Regions from separate parts of the Comamonas sp. GW821-FHT11H03 genome, predicted to be linked through region 3. Evidence: riboswitches for the same ligand, from Rfam matches in the RefSeq annotation. Region 3 holds a riboswitch; each other region holds the start of a gene.
The links. Region 3 has a riboswitch for glycine ahead of gcvT (glycine cleavage system aminomethyltransferase GcvT). Riboswitches for the same ligand answer to the same signal wherever they lie in the genome.

Region 1: another riboswitch for glycine. It lies ahead of AC1RTQ_RS14985 (trimeric intracellular cation channel family protein); the one in region 3 lies ahead of gcvT (glycine cleavage system aminomethyltransferase GcvT).
Region 2: another riboswitch for glycine. It lies ahead of AC1RTQ_RS07030 (D-amino acid dehydrogenase); the one in region 3 lies ahead of gcvT (glycine cleavage system aminomethyltransferase GcvT).

Annotation. Positions count from the first base shown of each region.
Region 1 covers NZ_JBXARF010000006.1:148,621-153,569, reverse strand. Annotated here, with positions in the region: gene mnmC (bifunctional tRNA (5-methylaminomethyl-2-thiouridine)(34)-methyltransferase MnmC2/FAD-dependent 5-carboxymethylaminomethyl-2-thiouridine(34) oxidoreductase MnmC1) at 1-1,648, opposite strand, end outside; gene AC1RTQ_RS14985 (trimeric intracellular cation channel family protein) at 1,790-2,455, opposite strand; glycine riboswitch at 2,508-2,627, opposite strand; glycine riboswitch at 2,641-2,733, opposite strand; gene AC1RTQ_RS14980 (cytochrome b) at 2,985-3,509, opposite strand; gene AC1RTQ_RS14975 (TolC family protein) at 3,628-4,872, opposite strand; gene AC1RTQ_RS14970 (efflux RND transporter permease subunit) at 4,938-4,949, opposite strand, start outside.
Region 2 covers NZ_JBXARF010000002.1:567,349-572,297, reverse strand. Annotated here, with positions in the region: gene AC1RTQ_RS07045 (methyl-accepting chemotaxis protein) at 1-185, opposite strand, end outside; gene dinB (DNA polymerase IV) at 323-1,540, opposite strand; gene AC1RTQ_RS07035 (amino acid permease) at 1,734-3,254, opposite strand; glycine riboswitch at 3,798-3,897, shown strand; gene AC1RTQ_RS07030 (D-amino acid dehydrogenase) at 4,069-4,949, shown strand, end outside.
Region 3 covers NZ_JBXARF010000003.1:384,584-389,532, reverse strand. Annotated here, with positions in the region: gene gcvP (aminomethyl-transferring glycine dehydrogenase) at 1-534, opposite strand, end outside; gene AC1RTQ_RS10080 (MolR family transcriptional regulator) at 625-1,176, opposite strand; gene gcvH (glycine cleavage system protein GcvH) at 1,224-1,598, opposite strand; gene gcvT (glycine cleavage system aminomethyltransferase GcvT) at 1,723-2,859, opposite strand; glycine riboswitch at 2,924-3,049, opposite strand; glycine riboswitch at 3,069-3,179, opposite strand; gene AC1RTQ_RS10065 (energy transducer TonB) at 3,268-3,843, opposite strand; gene AC1RTQ_RS10060 (MBL fold metallo-hydrolase) at 3,857-4,939, opposite strand.

The DNA.
Region 1 (4,949 bases), on a different contig from region 3:
GCTTTTCGCCATTGCTGGCATGGGCGGACTGCTGGTCGGCGGCGGTGGGCGGCAGCTCGGTCACATCGCGCTCGAAGGTCGATCCCATGATCCACAGGTGCGTGCCGGCCTGATCGGCCGAGGGGAAGTCCGGCACCAGATTGCCATGACCGTTGACGGGGAAGGGCGGCATGGCCGCCAGCGTCCCGGCATCGTGCTCGGCCATGCTGACCTGGCCGCGTATGGATTGCAGCTCCCATTGCCCTGCGGCCAGGCCGCTGGCTTGCAACAAGGGCTTGGTGTCCGGGCCAAGGGCCAGCACCAGCATGGGGGCTTCGGCCAGGGTCTGGCCCTGCGCATCCAGCACTTGCCAGATATTGCCGACTTCATCGCGCACCAGACGCGAAGCTCGGGCATGGCCCTGCCAATGAATCCCGGGGGCTTGCAGCAGCGCGCGCACCAGTTGTGCAGGGCGTACCCAGCCAGCCTGCTCATGCCAGACGGCGTGGCTGTCAGCAGGCAGCTTTGCCGCTGCCAGCTGAGTCGGCAGCGCAGGCGCACTCCAGTGCTGGCCCCAGGGGTGGGTCTCGCTGCCGGGTTGCAGCCATGACCTGGGCAGATGGGAGGGCTCGTTCAGGTCATGCTCCAGCACGCCGCCATGGGCCCAATCCTGGGCCGGATGCAACTTTTGTGCTTGGCTCAGTTGCTGCAGATTCTGTAGCGTTGTGCGTACGCCGCTTCTGGACAAGCGCGATAGAACACTGTCATCAGGCGAAATATGCGGGCAAAACAAGCCGGCTGGCAGGCCTGATGCTCCTGCCGCGGGCTCGGCTGCCGCATCCAGCACCGTCACTTCCCAGCCGCGTCTGGCCAGACTGGCGGCAGTGGCGGCACCAGCCAGGCCCGCACCCAGCACCAGGCAGCGGCCGGCATGGCCCACGGGCGCAGGCAGGCCGTCCGGGCGATGGCGCGGCTCCCATGACGGGTTGTAGGCTGCATGCAGGTTATGGCGCTTGGGCGGCACGCCAGCGTGCTTCTTGACTTCGAAACCCTGCGCCTTGAGCGCCTGGCGCACATGGCCGGCCACGCACCAGGTGGCAAGCTGCGTGCCGCGGCGGCAATGGCGGGCAATGTTCTTCATGGCATCTTCATCCCACATCTCGGGGTTGAGCTGGGGAGAGAAGCCATCCAGATACACGCTGTCCGCCGTCATCTGCTGCTTGCGCAGCATGGTCCTGGCATCGCCTATATGGAGCGTCAGCAGCACCTGGCCGTCGTCAAACGACAGGCGATGCACGCCGGGCAGCAGTCCCCACCATTGCTCGGCCAGTTGTTCGCCAAGCGGTCGCAGCTCCTCATCGGCTGGCAAAAACGCGAGCAGATCCTCGCGCGAGACAGGGTAGGCCTCCACCGAGACAAAATGCAGAATGCGCGGACGTTTGTGGTCGGCTTTCCATGCCGCCCAGGTGACCAGGAAATTCAGGCCGAAGCCAAAGCCGGTTTCCAGAATGCGCCACTGCGCTGCATCGGCCCAGGCAGCTGGAAGATCGCAGCCACCGAGAAAAACCTGGCGAGCCTGGTCGAGGCCGCCGAACTCGCTGTGATAGCGATCGCCGAATCTGGAGCTATAGGGGGTGCCATCCGGCATCCATGTGATCGGTTCAGACATGGAAAGTGAAACTACATGGGTAATGCATGGCGCAGTCTAGTTCAGAGCAGCCAAGCAAGGGCCGCCCCGCAGCGATGGCTGCGTCCCCCTCCTGCGTAGCAAGAGAGGGGGAAGGCGCGCAGCGCCACAGGGGCGTCTCGATCACTCCCAGCGCTGCTGGTACGAAAAAACCGGCAGGCGCCATTTAAAACGAATGGCGGCCAGACGGAAGGCCAGACCGCCGGCAAAACACACGATGGTGCTGATATTGGGGCTGACATCCAGGTAGCGCAGGCCCAGGAACATCAGGCATACGCACAGCGACACGCTGGCATACAGCTCGCGGCGGAACACCACGGGAACCTGGTTGCAGAGCACATCACGCAAGATGCCGCCGCTGATGCCGGTAATCATGCCGGCCATGATGATGACGATGGTGGGGTAGCCCAGCTCCAGCGCGGTATTGCAGCCGATCAGCGAAAAGGCGATCAGCCCCATGGCATCCAGCAGCAAAAACACCTGCTTGAGTCGGTGCATATGGCGTGCAATCACGGTGGTCAGCAGACCGAAGCTGATGACCAGATACACATATTCAGGGTGCTGGGTCCAGCCGATGGGGTAGTGGCCCAGCACCATGTCGCGGATGGTGCCGCCGCCCAGGGCGGTGACGAAAGCGATGACGACGACGCCAAAGATATCCATATTGCGCCGGCCTGCGGCGAGTGCGCCGGACATGGCTTCGGCGGTAATGGCCACCAGATAGATGACCAGCATGACGGTGAAGTTGGAGGCCTGGAACGAGTCCAGCAAAGAGACGGAAGGAAGCATGAAGGCACTTGAAAATAGACCAGCCACTCACATCGGCGGGAGTGTCCGGCTTGCCTCTCCCGCTGTCCTTTTACCTGAGAGTTGCGCACGAACACCTTCGTGGTGCGCATGCTTGCCCCTTCGGTGAGCCCTGCAGACTTGTGGTTGCGGGCTGCTCTCCAGTTGGCGATATCCGGGTCCTGTCAGACCCACCTGCGGTACTTGTTGCCTGAGCGATTATGGGAGTTTGCGCCTTCGGCGGGAACCCTTGAAAGGCTCCGCTCTCCCGCGGGATGGGCGCGATTTTAGCCAGTTTTAGCGACTTTATTCGGGTTAATACCTGTGTGGGTGTGGTTCTGCGGCTGCCGACTCAGGGCGCCAAAGGCCGCCCCTAGCGGCTCTGCTCCCTTACCCCGACACCTGTATACATACAAGCGGCTCTAAGTATGGGACAAGTATCAGCCTGGGCTTGGCCGCAATGGCGATAGGAGCCTGCCTGTCACTACTATGCGAGGCGTTGGCCCCCATCGAATATTGACGTAGTCAAAGCTCAACGCATACGCAGCAGAAGGTCATCCTTAACTATGAACTGGTGCCATAGAGCGGCGGCTGCATGAAGACCCACGGCAGCGAATACCAAGTTCGCTCCTGCCTCGTGAATCTCCTTGATGCTGCGGCCCAGTGGCACATCGACAGTCAACGGCAATGTCCAAGAGGCCCCGAAAAAAGCAATGGGCTTACCAGACCAAGCCAAGGCCAATACGCCCAGCACCGGCATACCCAGCATCAACAGGTACAGCAACCAGTGCATAGCGTGAGCAGAAATCTCCATCCAACGAGGACCTGGGGGCAGCGGCGGCACTTGGACGCTGGCGCGCACCACAAGGCGGATTGTCATGAGCAGCAATACGGCGAGGCCAAAGCTCTCATGCCATAGAGTCATCTGCGCACGATCAGCTGACCCCTTTGGGAAAAAGCCCTTGAGCTCGATGGCAGCGACTGCGAGCGCTGCTGCGACGAAAACCAGCCAGTGCAACAGCACCAGCGAGCGAGGATATGAGTCTGAACGGGTCATTGTTGATTCCTTATCTTTCGGCGAAGAACGTGGTGATATCCGTCATTCATCACGTTGCGTCGAATTGGTTTGATTCAGATTGCAGGGCAGAAAACGTCGAGGGTAGATCCAGGCTGCATTAATCATCAAAATCCCACATCTCATGCAAGTCCAGCCGCAGACGACTGTCGCTTTCCAGCGTGTCGATGTGTGACATGCGCTCAGCCAGCACTGCCTCAGCGAGCACCCGGCGTGCCGCCAGCAGATCGGCTAATCCAGATTCACCGGCACGATAGGCTCGCATTGCTCTGTCGGTCGCACTGCGCTGAAGCGTCACTGTTTGAGCCTGTGCCGTGGCTGCCGCACGCTTTCCTTTCAACTGACTCCAGAGCACATCGAACTCGGCGCGCAGTCGCCTCTCCACCGCCAAACGGCGTGACAGTGCCGCGTCGGCATCAGCCAGCGCAGCCGCTGCCTGCGATTGTCGATGTACCGAACCTATTGGCAAACTGATGCTGATGCCTGCAATACGTTCGGAGCCACCACGCTCGCTAGTCGCAAACACTCCGACTGTGGGATCGGGGCGGCGCTCGAGATCCGTGCGGTGGGCCTGGTGCAGCGCCAAGGCCTCCTCGGACTGTGCCAGTAGATACTCATGGCTGTGCTCTATGTAGCGCAAACGCAGCTGAGTCTCTGATCCGCTCGGGGGTGTGGGCAAGGTGGCCGCATCAGTGGAAGTGCCGGCCATGGGACACAGATCGGGAAACCGCGCACAGAGATCGGCCCTTGCCGAGGTCTGTGCAGCCTCCGCCCCTGCCAGTGCTGCTTGCATGCGGGCCTGCTCGGCGGCGGCCAACTCGGCTTCAAGTCTGGCCGCGTCGCCAACACGCAGGCGACGCTCGGTGATGTGGGCCAATTCCGCAGCGGCATCGGCATTGCCCTGCGCCGCCTGGCGGGCCTGACCAGCGCGTAGAGCCGCGAACCATAAAGCCAGCAACTGACGTGCCGTTTCGTGCCGGGCGTCTTGCGCTGCCAAACGGCCTGTGGCTCTAGTTGCCTCGGCTAGCTCTGCATCAACTGCGGCCTTTCCCCAAAGTCGCAGTGGTCGCTCTATCGCGATCTGGCCTTCAGTAAAGCGCTGACCGGAGCCATCATGGGTCCAACGGCGCTGACCACTAGCTCTGACTACCGTTTCATGAGTGCCAACGCGCAGACCGTCGGCTCGAGCCTGAGCGCCCCTTCGTGCTGCGTCGGCCGCTTGCACGGTAGGCGACTGTTCTACTGCCATGCGCACTGCCGCCTCCGAAGGCAGGTAGCTCTGAGCCTGGGCTGCACTCGTAAAAAGTAGCACTGCGACGCAGGCATGAAGCAGACGATTTTTCATCGGCAAACTCAGAAAATACGATTTGGAGTTACCCAGGGCGCTATTGCAAAAAGCGTTTGCAGCTTTCATTTTTGTAC
Region 2 (4,949 bases), on a different contig from region 3:
GGCATGTCGGGATGGCGAATCAGATTGTGCGGCTGGCCGATCAGCTCTTCGTAGGCATAGCCGCTGACGCGCACGAAGGCCGGATTGCAGTGAGAGATCTCGCCCTTGGTGTTGGTGCTGGAGACCAACAGCTCGTCACCCGGAAAGTCGTAGTTTTGTTGAGATACCGGCAGGTTCAGGCGCATGCTTTGCACTCCTCCAATAGGCCTATGTAGTTTTTGTTCGAGAGTGAGCGATCAGGCATCCCGTAGTCAGCTGGTTAACCAGATACACAAATTCACACTTGAATCATCGCACAGTGATGATTCCCGATCCCCCAGGCTCAGAACAGAGATGCGGTATAGGGATCCAAATGCTTGACGGAGGTCAAACCATAAGGCCTCAGCAGTAGCTCTCTTGCCACCGGATCGTGAGCGCTGGCCTGCCAGAGCTGCTCGGCGATCAGGCCCGAAACCTTGACCCCCAGCAGCCTGATGCGCTTGCCCAGTGGCACGCGCTTGAGGCATTGGCCTGCAGCCAGGCGGATGGCAGCCGCATCCTGTATCGGCAGGTTCAGGGTCTGGTCCCGCGTGGCGATCCTGAAATCGTCATAGCGCAGCTTGATGCCCACCGTACGTCCCATATAGCCCTTGCGCCGCAGATCCTCGGCCAGCCGCTCGCACAGGTCCGTGAAGATGGCCCCCAGCTCGGCCTTGTCGCGCACGGCATGCAGATCGCGCTCGAAGGTGGTCTCGCGGCTCATGGACACCGGCTCGCTCTCGGTCACCACGGCGCGCTCGTCCCGCCCCCAGGCCGACTCGTGCAGCCAGTGGCCATAGCTTTTGCCAAACCAGTGCAGCAGCTGTGGCAGGCTTTGCGCGGCCAGGTCGCCAATGGTTTCTATGCCCAGGCTCTTGAGCTTGGCATCGGCCTTGGGCCCTATGCCGTTGACCTTGCGGCAAGCCAGCGGCCAGATCCGGCTTTGCAGATCTTCGGGCTGGACGATGGAGATGCCGTTGGGCTTGTTGAACTCGCTGGCCATCTTGGCCAGCAGCTTGTTGGGAGCCACACCGACCGAGCAGGTCAGGCCCGTGGCGTCGAAGATGGATTTCTGGATCAGCCGGGCCAGCACGCGTCCGCCTTCGCGCTGGCCGCCGGGCACGTCGGTGAAGTCGATGTAGACCTCGTCCACGCCACGGTTCTCCATGAGCGGCGCAATCGACACGATGATCTCTTTGAAGGCCCGCGAAAAGCGCCGGTACTCGGCAAAGTCCACGGGCAGAAGAATCGCCTGCGGGCACAGCCTGGCGGCCTTCATCATGCCCATGGCCGAGCCCACGCCGAACTGCCGGGCCGCATAAGTGGCCGTGGTGATCACGCCGCGCCCCGTGTAATCGCGCAGCAGCGGAAAGTCCGCCACCGGGATCTCGGACAGCGCCCGCCCCGCATGCCGCGCCAGCAGCTGCTCGTCAAAGCTGCGCCGCCCGCCGCCGATCACCACCGGCAGCCCCTTGAGCTGCGGGTAGCGCAACAGCTCCACGGAGGCGTAGAACGCATCCATGTCCAGATGCGCTATGCGCCTGGGCCTGGGCTCGGGGCTGGTGGGAAGATCGCTCACAGTGCCGATTTTGCCTGCGCTGGCAAGAGACGGCAGCCATGCGTCAAACAGGCACACGGGCACCGGGAAACAGCAAGCAGCTCCCGCCCCTGCCGCTACCCCTTCCCGCACGAAGAAGGGGAAGGCTCAAACCGCCTCAGGACGACACCTTGCCCTGCTTGATGTCTTCGAGCTCGTCAAAACGCATATCGGCATAGCTGATCCAGGTCTTGCGCTTGACCAGCCAGTAACCCAGCCAGAACAGCAGGAACAGCGGAATGCCCAGATAGGTCGAGACCACGCTGCCCCAATCGATGCGATCTTCCAGGAAGGCCTGGTAGTTCTGGCCCAGCGTCACCACCAGACACAGCACAAAGGCAAAGATGGGTCCGAAGGGGAAGGCGCCGGCCTTGTAGGGCAGCAGGCCCACATCATGACCATGCATGACATAGCCGCGACGGAAGCGGTAGTGGCTGACGGCAATGCCCAGCCAGACGATGAACTCCGTCATGCCGGCCAGATTCAGCAGCCAGATATAGACGGCCTGCGGGCTGTAGAGCGAGGAGAACAGGCACAGGCTGGCCACCAGCGTGCTGCCGATCAAGGCCACCAGCGGCACGCCGTTCTGGGTCAGCCGGGAGAAGATGCGCGGCGCATTGCCCTCGGTGGCCATGTTGTAGAGCATGCGCGTGGCCGCATACATGCCCGAGTTGCCGGCCGACAGCACCGAGGTCAGGATCACCGCATTCATCACCGTGGCCGCCGACAGCAGGCCCGCGTGCTGGAACACCAGCGTGAACGGGCTCACGGCGATATCGGCCACATCGGTGCGCAGCAGCTGCGGATCGGTGTAGGGAATCAGAAAGCCGATGACGATGATGGCCAGCACATAGAACAGCAGAATGCGCCAGAACACTTGGCGAATCGCACGCGGCACGTTCTCGCGCGGATTCTCGGATTCGCCCGCCGCAACGCCCACCAGCTCCGTGCCCTGGAAGGAATAGGCCACGATCATGGCCACGCCCACAAAGGTCGCGAAACTGCCGACGAAAGGCGCATCGCCCGTGGTCCAGTTCTCGAAACCGGGCGCATGGCCGTTGCTGATGATGCCGAACAGAATCAGCACGCCGGTGATCAGAAAGGCCACCACGGCCAGCACCTTGATCAGCGCGAACCAGTACTCGGCCTCGGCAAAGCCGCGCGCGGAAAACGCGTTCAGCCCCACCATCAGTAGCAGGAACAGGCCGCTCCAGAGGATGCCCGGCACATTCGGAAACCAGTAGGCCATGACCAGCTGCGAGGCCACCAGATCCACCGCCACCACCACGGCCCAGCTGAACCAGAAGTTCCAGCCCAGCGCAAAGCCGAAGCCGCGATCTACATAGCGCGAGGCATAGGTAGAGAAGGAACCGGCCACAGGCATGAAGGCAGCCAGCTCGCCCAGGCTGGTCATGATGTAGTAGACCATGATGCCGATGAGCAGATAGGTGAGCACGGCACCGCCGGGGCCGATCTGGGCGATGGCCGAGCCGGAGGCCACAAACAGGCCCGTGCCGATGGCGCCGCCAATGGCGATCATGCTCAGGTGGCGCTGCTTGAGCACCCGGTGCAAGCGGGGCTGCTTATCGTCACCATCGCCAGTCGGCGCGAGCTGCTGGCTTGAGTTGGGTTGGGACATAAATGTCTTGTTGTAATGGTTTGCGCCCATCCGGACAAAACACCCAACCATCCCGCAGGCGCTGCGACTGGCAACGCAAAAAGGCGACCATGACGGTCGCGGTCAACAAGGACAAAGGAACGAAGCCATGACAGCAGAACGCCATGGCGGATAGGCCAGTTGCATTCTGAATCGGCAGCCACCCCGGTCGGGTGCTTCAATGGCAAAGCGGTGATATCGCCGGGCCCATTGACAGGCAAAGACGATATTTTGCCCAAATCCACCAACGTCCATGAGCCGCTGTGCCAATGCAGGGGCTGACTCTGGGGCTGCTCAGGCACTCTTGACAGAGCTTATAGCTATGAATTTGAAAGCATGTTGCGCATGAATATATTCACTTTCATGGTCAAACAACATTGAGTTCTACAGGGCACATGCGGTAATTGCTATCAAATATTACAGAAGCGGCATGATCGGCCATGGCTGCCCCCTGGCGCAGAAGTCGAGTAAACCCGTATATCCAGACGCCGCCATTCTTCCTACATTTGCCCACAGGCTCTCAGCCCGGTGATGCCGAGAGAGACTGCAGCGCAAACTTGGCGCATGCAGCGCCGAAGGAGCAACCGCCCCGGAAACTCTCAGGCCAAAGGATCGGCATCGCTTTCAGACACTCTGAAGAATGTCCGGACGTCATCGTCCGCCGGGCATACCGAAGGAGCAAGCGAGCAGCGCCGCAAGGCCCTGCCTCGTGAATCTCTCAGGTCCAGAACAGAGGGGGCGTCCGCTGCGCATGTTGCGCACGGGCTCCACCCTTGACGCATCTGGAATCTGAATCATGAAGACAATCGCCGTCATCGGCGGTGGCATCACGGGCGTGACCACCGCCTACGCCCTCGCACGCCGCGGATTTTCCGTCACCCTGTTCGAGAAGCAGCGCTATGCCGCCATGGAAACCTCGTTCGCCAATGGCGGCCAGCTCTCGGCCTCCAACGCCGAGGTCTGGACCCACTGGTCCACCATCGTCAAGGGCCTCAAATGGATGCTCAAGAGCGATGCTCCGCTACTGCTCAACCCCAAGCCCAGCTGGCACAAGATTTCCTGGTTCTGCCAGTTTCTCGCTGCCATCCCCCATTACGAGAAAAACACCGTGGAGACCGCCAGACTGGCGATTGCGGCACGCGAACACCTGTTTGGCTGGGCGGCCAGCGAAGGCATTGACTTCGATCTGAAGCAAAAAGGCATCTTGCATATCTACCGCGACCGAGCAGGCTTTGAACATGCGGGCAAGGTGTCCCAGTTGCTGGCCAAAGGCGGGCTGGAGCGCCGCGCCGTGACACCGCAGGAGATGCGCTCCATCGAGCCGACCCTGTCCGGAACCTTCTATGGCGGCTACTTCACCGAGAGCGACTCCACCGGCGACATCCACAAGTTCACCAGCGGCCTTGCCGCCGCCTGCGAGCGACTGGGCGTGCAATGCCGCTACGGTCAGGAGATCGTGGCGGTGGACAGCAATGGCAAGCAGGCCAGCGTAACCGTGCGCCAGGGTCTGGAAACCGAAACCTCGACCTTCGACGCCATGGTGGTCTGCGCGGGCACGGCCAGCCGCGCGCTGGCCGCTCAGCTCGGCGACAGCGTCAACATCTACCCGGTCAAGGGCTATTCCATCACGGTCAATCTGACGGATGAAGCCAGCCGAGCCGCTGCCCCCTTGGTGAG
Region 3 (4,949 bases):
GCGATGGCTGCTGGATTTGACAGAGCGTCTGGCCAGCGTCATGGCCTCGGCGGCTGCCGTGGCCTCGTCCAGCATGGAGGCATTGGCAATCGGCATGCCGGTCAGGTCGGTCACCATGGTCTGGAAGTTGACCAGTGCCTCCATGCGCCCTTGTGAGATCTCGGCCTGATAGGGGGTGTAGGCCGTGTACCAGGCGGGGTTTTCGAGGATGTTGCGCAGGATGACGCCCGGCGTGTGCGTGCCGTAGTAGCCCTGGCCGATAAAGCTCTTCAGCACCTGGTTCTTGCTGGCGATGGCCTTGAGTTCGGCCAGCGCAGCGGCTTCGGTAATCGGCGGCGGAAGATCCATGGGCCTGGCGCGGGCGATGGAGTCGGGCATCACATCGCGAATCAAGGCGTCCAGCGAGGGCTTGCCGATGGCAGCCAGCATTTTTTGCTGCTCATCGGCGTCCGGGCCTATATGACGGGGGATGAATTCTTGGCTGTTTTCCAGCGCTTCCAGCGAAGCGACGGGGGCGGGAGGCGACATCAGCATGGGAGGGACCTATTCTCAAATACTGTGACTGACGGTTGGCATGCCAGGCATGCGTGAATGCCGTATGCCTGAAGGCATGCAGCCGGTGCTTCAAGCAGCGCTGGCTTGTTCCAGCGCGGTGTTCATCAGGGCCAGGCGTTCGCTTTCCTGGTCGGCATATTCCCAATCGGGATATTTGCTGCGTGCCACGGTGTTCAGCCATTGCTGGCAGGCCAGGGCAAGCAGGGCCTGCTGGTGCAGATCGGCATCGATGCCGCCTGTGATCTTGAGCTGACCAAAGGCGGTGGCCACATGGGCGCGACAGACCGAGCGCAGATAGCTCTGGTTCATGTCGTCGCTGGCCAGCCATTGGGCCTTGGCCGCTTCGTCATGAGCCAGCATGTCCTGGGGCACGGGCAGATCCCAGTCGCTCAGTTGCTGACGCAAAAAGCGCAGGGTCTTGGCGTGCTTGCCGTCCGTCTGCTCCTGATACCACTCTTCAAGTGCGGCCAGTGTGTCGCTGCCGTCATCGTTGCCGAAGGGGCTGAAGTCGTCACCGCAGTCGTAATAGAAGTCCTGGGCCGCGATGCGCGCAAAGGCCGGGTGGCTGGTCTCGCGGGCGAGACCGACGTCCGGATCATCGAAATACAGAATGGTGCTCATGGCTGCATGCAAAAACGGCCTTCGCAATGCGAGGGCCGTTGATATGCTTAGTGGTCCTTGGCGAAATCGTTGTAGGCGGTCTCTTCCATCAGAGCCTCGAGCTCGCCCACATTGCTCATCTTGACCTTGAAGAACCAGCCTGCGGCCAGCGGGTCGCTGTTGGCCAGCGACGGGTCATCGCGCAGGGCTTCGTTGACTTCGACGATCTCGCCGGTCACGGGCATGTAGACATCGGCAGCAGCCTTGACGGATTCGACCACGCCAGCCACATCGCCGGCCTTGAAGGAGGATCCCACGGCAGGCAGGTCCACAAACACCACATCGCCCAGCGCATCCTGTGCGTGTACGGTGATGCCGACGATGGCGGCATTGGTGTCAGCGGCGTTGATCCACTCGTGTTCTTTGGAATACTTGATGCTCATGGAAAGCTCCAGATGGGGGATTCAGGGGAATCGGGTGTTGTTTGAGAAAGGTCCAGCTCGCACTTTAGCGGTGTTCTGGCCGCTGTTTGGCAAACTGGCCCGTCTCATGCACGGCTGTAGAGACCTAGCCGCGGTAGTAGCGGGTGGGAACGAAGGGCGTGGCGACCACCTTCATGGGGACGGGCTTGCCGCGCACCATGGCGAAGAATTCCGTACCGATGGCGGCATAGTCGGGCTCGACATAGGCCAGCGCCACAGGCTGGTTGAGCGTGGGGCTGAGCAGGCCGCTGGTGATGTGGCCGATATGCTGTCCGTCCATGTTTTCCAGCACGGCGGGCTCGCGCACGGGAATGCGCTCCAGCGCGATCAAGCCCACGCGCTTGCGGCGCAGCGATTGCGGGTTCTGCAATTGCTCCAGCACGATGGCCGCGCCGGGAAAACCGCCCTCGCGCTCGCCGCCGGTGCGGCGCACCTTCTGCATGGCCCAGTTCAGCGCGGCTTCCACCGGGGTGGTGCTGGTGTCTATGTCGTTGCCGTACAGGCAAAGTCCGGCTTCAAGGCGCAGCGAGTTGCGCGCGCCCAGGCCGATGGGGGCCACCTCGGGCTGTGCCAGCAGAGCTTGGGCAAAGGCTTCGGCTGCTTCGCCGGGCAGGGAGATTTCAAAACCGTCCTCGCCCGTATAGCCGCTGCGCGTGATGTAGAGCGCATGGCCCTGCCAGTCGAAGTGATTGCCGGTCATGAAGACCAGTTGCGCAACACCGGGAATCAGGCGCGAGAGTGCCGCAGCGGCTTGCGGGCCTTGCAGGGCCAGCAGGGCGCGGTCGGGCAGTGGGACGACCTCGCAGCGGCTGCCGATGCTGCTCTGGATATGAACGATATCGGCCTCTTTGCAGGCACCGTTGACGATGAGGAACAGATCATCGCCGCGATTGACGAACATCAGGTCGTCGAGAATTCCGCCTTGTTCATTGAGCAGCAGCCCGTAGCGCTGCTTGTGCAGGCCCAGGTCCATGACATCGACGGGCATCAGCGATTCGAGGGCGGCAGCGGCATCGGGGCCGCGCAACAGCAACTGGCCCATGTGCGAGACATCGAACAGGCCGGCGGCCCTGCGCGTGTGCAGATGCTCGGCCATCAGGCCTTGAGGGTATTGCACGGGCATTGAGTAGCCGGCAAACGGCACCATGCGGGCGCCCAGTTGCTGGTGCAGGGCAAGCAGCGGCGTGGAACGCAGATCGGAAGAGGTGGCGGCAGCAGTCACAGGCAAGCGCTCCGGTGGTCAAAACCCAATGAGTGGCCATGCATGACTGGGCCATGCTTGGCGGGCTTGCCCTGCTGTCCGCTTTACCTGAGAGATTCACCGCCTTTGCTTTCGCGGGCGGTTTGCTCCTTCGGTGGATGTCGGCGCACATACGAAATGACGGCCTGCATCTCTCTCCAGCAAGGGACGCTGCAGGTTTGCACACCTTGCAGCGCTTGTCAGTCCTTTTGCCTGAGCGTTTTGACACCGGGTAGGGGGTCTGCGCCTTCGGCGGTGCGAGGCAGCTTCAAGCTGCAGGCACTCTCTCCTGACGTTGGCAATTCTAGCGGTGGGCAGGGTGCCTGCACCACCGCAATGAGTGGATTTTGGGGTTTTCGAGCACAGATCGTCGTCACTGAGCTTGCGCTCTCACTGCGGGTCCGTGTTCATGGTGGGCGTGCGAGGGGCGTCGACCGCTTGGCGCGGAAACACCAGTTGGTAGGGCTGCTCGAAGCAGGCTGTCACGGGCTGGCCCTGGCGCATGCCGGGCTTGAACTTCCAGCGTTCGAGCGAGCGCATGATGGACTTCACGATGCGGGGATCGGTATCGGCGGGCTGATAGGCCACACGGCCGAGTTGACCCTGAGCCGTGACCTCCAGGCGAAAGACCACCGTGGTTTCCAGCCCGTTTGGAAACCAGTGGGCGCTGATGAAAGGCGTGGTGTGGCGGCGTGGCCGGGGTTGCTGATCGAGCTGGGCGGGGGGCGTGCAATCTGCATGGATCCAGGCAGGCCACTCCGTGCTCTGTGGACGCTTTGGAGATGCCGCCGGGGCAGGTGTCAGCTCTGGCTTTGGGGAAACCGTCTGCGGTGTGTCGGCGCTCGCAAGCGGCTTGGGCTGGCTGTCATCAGGAAGGCTGGAGCAGGCACCGAGCAGCAAGCTGAGCAAAGAAGCGGCGACAAGGTGTGGGGTGCGCGTAGAGTCCATGACCGCATTGTCGGCCATGTCGGCAGCGCGTTCAGGGTTGCACCGGGCGCAGGTCCAGCTCCTTGTTGTCGGCCTCGGCGCAGGCGCGCCACCAGGCCGAGCCCGCATGCGGAGCGCCCAGGTCCAGGCGCTCGCCCATCATGGGCGTGGCGACCTCGATACCGTGCTGTCTGCCCAGTTTCAGAATCTGCTCGAACGGGTCCCACCAGGCATGCATGGCGAGGTTGAAAGTGCCGTTGTGTATGGGCAGCAGCCATTGGCCGCCGAGATCCCGGTGGGCCTGCACGGTCTGGGCCGGATGCATATGGACATAGGGCCAGTGGGCGTCGTAGGCGCCGGTCTCCATCAATGTGACATCGAAGGGGCCGAAGCGCCTGCCGATTTCGGCAAAACCGTCGAAGTAGCCGCCATCGCCGCTGAAGAAGACGCGCAGCGGCCTGTCGGCCTGGAGCTCTTCTATGGTCCAGGAAGCCCATAGGGTGCGGTTGCCGTCGCGCAGGCTGCGTCCCGAGAAATGCTGGGCGGGCGTGGCCGTGAAGCGCAGGCCGTCGACCTCGCTGCCCTGCCACCAGTCGTGCTGCACGATCTTGTCGGCCGGCACGCCCCAGGCTGCCAGTCTGTCACCCACTCCCAGGGGGCACAGGAAAACTCCCACCTTGGGCGCGAGCACGCGAATGGTGGCGCGGTCCAGGTGGTCGTAGTGGTCATGCGACAGCAGCACGCCGCGCAAGGCTGGCAACTCGTTCAGGGTAATCGGCGGGGCATGAAAGCGCTTGGGGCCGGCAAACGATAGCGGCGAGGCACGCTCGGAAAATACGGGGTCCGTCAGCCACCAGCCGCCGCGCAACTTCATCAGCAAGGTCGAATGGCCCAGGCGATACAGGCTGCGCTCGGGCGCGAGGCTCAGCTCGGCCGTGCTCAGCGGCAGCACGGGCAGCGCCTTGCCCGGCTCGGAATCGGCCGGCTTGTTGAAGAAGAACTTCCATAGCGTCCCTGCATCGGGCTTGGGGCCGTCGGCCGGACGTGGATGCGTGTTGCGAAAGCGCCCGCCCGTGTATTGAGGCGAGTCCTCGTAGTCGGCGATGGGGGTGTTGAGGCTTGGTTTGCGAAACAAGATCGGACGC